2 regions of the Allobosea sp. GW821-FHT10B12 genome follow, and region 1 is predicted to be linked to the other one. Evidence: predicted binding sites of a transcription regulator. Region 1 holds the regulator's gene; the other holds the start of a gene.
What was found. The regulator LexA, encoded in region 1, represses DNA repair genes until DNA is damaged. The targets are predictions, from matches to a motif close to TGTTCNNNNTGTGTTCNG.

Region 1 (2,395 bases):
TGATCCGCGTCACCAAACCCGCCGATCAGGGCCATTTCGTCCGCCTCGCGGGACTCGACTTCAGAACCGGCGAGATCTTACTGAAGGCCGGCCGCCGGCTCGACAGCGCTGCGCTTGGTCTCGCCGCTGCCGCAGGGCATCCGATACTTTCGGTCCGCCGCAAGCCGCTGGTCGCGATCCTCGCTACTGGCGACGAGCTCGTCCTGCCGGGCGAATCCGTCGGCCCCGACCAGATCGTCGCCTCCAACAGCTTTGCCCTCGCCGCTCTGGTCGAGCAGGCCGGCGGCACGGCGCTCGACCTTGGTATCGCCCGCGACGATCATCCCGATCTCGCCGCCAAGATCGAAGCGGCGCGCAAAGCCGGTGCCGACGTCCTGATCACCCTCGGCGGCGCCTCGGTCGGCGAGCACGATCTCGTCCAGGCCGCGCTGAAGGCGCAAGGCATGGAACTCGGCTTCTGGAAGATCGCGATGCGCCCCGGCAAGCCGATGATGATGGGCCGGCTGGGCGAAATGGTCGCGCTCGGCCTGCCCGGTAACCCGGTCTCCTCGATCGTCTGTGGGCATCTCTTCGCGATGCCGCTGGTCGAGGCTCTGCTCGGCATCGACGATCCCGAGCGCGACCGCAGCGAGCCTGCTATCCTCTCTGTGGATTTGCCGGCCAATGACGAGCGCCAGGATTATCTGCGCGCCACCGTCGAGACCACCGACGGCGAGCGGCGCGTCAGGCCCTTCGCCAAGCAGGATTCCTCGATGCTGGCGAACCTGTCGCGAGCCGAGGCGCTGGTGATCCGCCCCGCCTTCGCCGAGCCGGCCAAGGCCGGCGAGCTCTGCCGCATCATCCGGCTGCGCTGATCTGTTCACCTTGCGGCAGGATGCGCCTTGCGGAACACAAGGCGAACGAGTATGGTGTTCGTGCTTTGTTTCGATTCTAGCCCGAGAGGCGGACGGCGCGATCATGCTGACACGCAAACAGTTCGAACTGCTTCGCTTCATCCATGAACGCCTGCGCGAATCCGGCGTGCCGCCATCCTTCGACGAGATGAAGGATGCGCTCGACCTGCGCTCCAAATCCGGCATCCACCGGTTGATCATGGCGCTGGAGGAGCGCGGCTTCATTCGCCGGCTTCCGAACCGGGCGCGCGCCCTCGAAGTCATCAAGATGCCTGACGGGATCGGCGGGCCGCAGGCGCAACGCGGCCGCTTCAGCCCTTCGGTCGTCCAGGGCGGGCTCGGCCAGACGCCACCTGCTCAGGCGCCGGCAGTCAATCTGACGAAGCCGCGTCCGCCGGCCGCCGAGGAGAGCGGGCGTTCGACCGTCTCGATCCCGGTCATGGGCCGCATCGCCGCCGGTACGCCGATCTCGGCGATCCAGGATCGCAGTCATAGCGTCTCGATGCCAGCCGACATGCTCGGCGGCGGCGAGCATTACGCCCTCGAAGTCCGCGGCGATTCGATGATCGAGGCCGGCATCCTCGACGGCGACACCGTCGTGATCCGCAAGCAGGACACCGCCAATACCGGTGACATCATCGTCGCCCTGATCGACGACGAGGAGGCGACGCTGAAGCGCCTGCGCAAGCGCGGCTCCTCGATCGCGCTCGAAGCCGCCAACCCGGCCTATGAGACGCGCGTGCTCGGCCCAGACCGGGTCAAGATCCAGGGCCGTCTCGTCAATCTGATGCGGCGCTACTGAAGCACGTCCGGATCCTGCGCCGGCTCCGCTGCCGCGGAGGTCGGCGCAGGGGCAGGTTCGGGCACTGGCCTTGTCTCTGGCCGTGCACGGGTCCAGGGACGCAGGCGGGTCGCCTCGTCGGCCGTTAGCGCACGCCAGCCGCCGCGGGCAGCATGATAGGCGGTCGCACCGTCGCGGATCAGTGCGCTGCGGTCGATCAATCGCGCCGCGCAGGGCGCGCTCCAATAAAGCGATGTCACCACCAGATCGGCGCGCAGGCAGTCTTCGACCAAAGCGATGCGGTCGCGGGTATAGGCGACGCTGCGGCCATCCGGCAGGCGGATGACGCAGCCGCGCGCATCGCAGGCGACGCCGTTGCGGAGCGCCGCATCGTCGGGCGAGCGCGAATCGCCGTCGGCATGGAGCCATTGCGTCAGCACGAAACGGCTCGGCTTGCCGGCCAGTACCATCTTCCCGTCCGGCCCACGGACCAATACGCCCGAGCCGTCGCGCTCGATCATGATGTCCGGTCGCGACGGAGCCGAGGCCAGCGCCAGCCCGCCGACCAGAGGCACCGCAGCGAGGAAACGTAGCGCCGTCGTCCACAAGGTCAGCCAGAGCAGCGACAGCGAGAACAGGATCAGGGCGAGCGGGCCGAAGGCGGGCAGCACGACAGTCGAGCGTTCGATGCCGGCGACCCAATGGGCAAGCTGGAGCACGA
Region 2 (2,395 bases), on a different contig from region 1:
CGCGCCCTGCCAAGAGGCGAGCAGGACATCGGCGAGGTCCTCGGCGCTGAAGGCATTGGTGATCTCGCCGCTGGCCTGGCCCTGCGCGATGCAGGTGGCGAAGGGCTGGCGCCAGCGCGTGAAGATGTCGGCGAGTTTTTCGCGCAGCGGCTCGCTGGTCGGCGCAGTCTCCAGGCTGAAATTGCCGACCATACAGCCGCGGGCCCAGTCGGCTTCTTCGAGTTTGCCGGTGATGATGTCGAGATAGCGCCGCAGGCGGGCGGCTGGCGGCAGACCGTCCTCGGCGAGTGCCTCATCCACCAGACCGCAGACATAGGCGAAATACCGCTCCAGCACCTCGCCGGCGAACTCCTCCTTCGAGGCGAAGTGGTTGGTGAAGGAGCCGGGGCTGGCGCCGGCCGTGGCGACGATCTCACGGACGCCGGTGGCGGCATAGCCGTTCTGCCAGAACAGGTCGTGGCCGGCGGCGATCAGGTTGGGGCGAAGGGATGGCTTGCTCATGTCGAGCATCAATACGTACGTACGTATTAATGTCAAGCGACAGGAGAGCTGGCGCCGTCGAGTCTCTTTCCGCGCGTTGCCCCTCGTTCTGTCGCCATGACGACCTACATGAGCGAAAGCGGCCCTCGCGCGCGCAAGTCGGCGAAGGATGGACAATGAGGTCGATTCAAAATCTTGTGGTTTTTGAATCGCTTGCCGCGATATCTCGCCGTGAACGAAACCTGATTCTGCGGGAGTCAGCGATTCGGCCTCGCTTCGTTCCGGACTCGTTCTGTTCACGGATCGGGTTGCCTTCGGGCGGCCTGAACCGGTAGGGCTTGCCCCGCCCGGACTGCAGGAAAGCTCCAGCGTCTTGATCCAGCCCCGTTCTCTTCCGCCTTCGCTCCGCGCCCGCGGTGTCACGGCGGTGCTCGGACCGACCAATACCGGCAAGACCCATCTCGCCATCGAGCGGATGGTTGCGCATCCCACCGGCATGATCGGCCTGCCGCTGAGGTTGCTGGCGCGCGAGGTTTATCAGCGCGTCGTCGACAAGGTTGGGCCGCAGGCGGTCGCGCTCGTCACCGGCGAGGAGAAGATCAAGCCGGAGCGGCCGAGCTTCTGGGTCTGCACGGTCGAGGCGATGCCGCGCGACCTTGCGGTCGATTTCGTCGCGATCGACGAAATCCAGCTCGCCGCCGATCTCGACCGCGGCCATGTCTTCGCCGACCGGCTGCTCAACCATCGCGGCCGCGAGGAGACCATGCTGATCGGCGCCGGCACGATGAAGCCGCTGGTCGAGCAGCTCATCCCCGGCGTCAACGTCGTCTCGCGGCCGCGCCTGTCGAACCTCTCCTTCGCCGGTGACCGCAAGATCACCCGTCTGCCGCGACGCTCTGCGATCGTCGCCTTCTCGGCCGAGGAGGTCTACGCCATCGCCGAGTTGATCCGCCGGCAGAAGGGCGGTGCGGCGGTGGTACTCGGCGCGTTGTCGCCTCGTACCCGCAATGCCCAGGTCGAGATCTATCAGTCGGGCGATGTCGATTATCTCGTCGCCACCGATGCGATCGGCATGGGACTCAACCTCGATGTCGACCACATCGCCTTCGCCGGCGACAGCAAATTCGACGGCCACCACTATCGCAAGCTCAACCCGGCCGAGTTCGGCCAGATCGCGGGCCGGGCCGGCCGGCATTTGCGCGACGGCACCTTCGGCACCACCGGCCGCGCCCCGCCCTTCGAGCAAGAGCTGGTCCAGGCGATCGAGGACCACCGCTTCGACTCGGTGCGCCAGGTGCAATGGCGCAATTCCGATCTCGACCTGCGTTCGATTCCCGGGCTGCTCGACAGCCTCAACGTCCAGCCGCAGGAACAGGGGCTGACCCGTGCCCTGATCGCCGAGGACATGACGACGCTGGAAATCCTGGCCCGCGATCATGATGTAGCGCGGCTCGCGCAGGGCAAGCCGGCGGTGTCGCGGCTCTGGGAGGTCTGCGGCCTGCCAGATTATCGCAAGATCGCGCCGATGCAGCATGCCGAATTGGCGACCACGCTCTATCTGCGCCTGATGCGCCATGGCCGGCTCGATCCGGACTGGTATGCCGGCCAGCTGGCTGCGCTTGACCGGGTCGACGGCGAGATCGATACCCTTTCGGCGCGCATCGCCCAGGTCCGGACCTGGACCTATGTCGCCAACCGTCCGGACTGGCTGCCCGATCCTGAGCATTGGCAGGGGGTGGCTCGTCTTGTAGAGGACAGGCTGTCGGACGCTTTGCACGAACGGCTCGCCAGCCGTTTTGTCGATCGGCGAACGAGCGTGTTGATGCGTCGCCTGCGGGAGAATGCGATGTTGGAGGCCGAAGTCACCGCGACCGGCGATGTCCTGGTCGAGGGTCAGCATGTCGGATTGCTGCAA

Region 2: a site for LexA is predicted at 758-775, ahead of AC07O0_RS20770 (helicase-related protein). Genes of this name have one in related genera too.

What each region holds. Positions count from the first base shown of each region.
Region 1 is NZ_JBWKNL010000002.1:406,254-408,648, reverse strand. It holds gene AC07O0_RS07245 (molybdopterin molybdotransferase MoeA) at 1-854, shown strand, start outside; gene lexA (transcriptional repressor LexA) at 958-1,695, shown strand; gene AC07O0_RS07235 (ComEC/Rec2 family competence protein) at 1,689-2,395, opposite strand, start outside.
Region 2 is NZ_JBWKNL010000006.1:141,883-144,277, forward strand. It holds gene AC07O0_RS20765 (TetR/AcrR family transcriptional regulator) at 1-501, opposite strand, end outside; gene AC07O0_RS20770 (helicase-related protein) at 857-2,395, shown strand, end outside.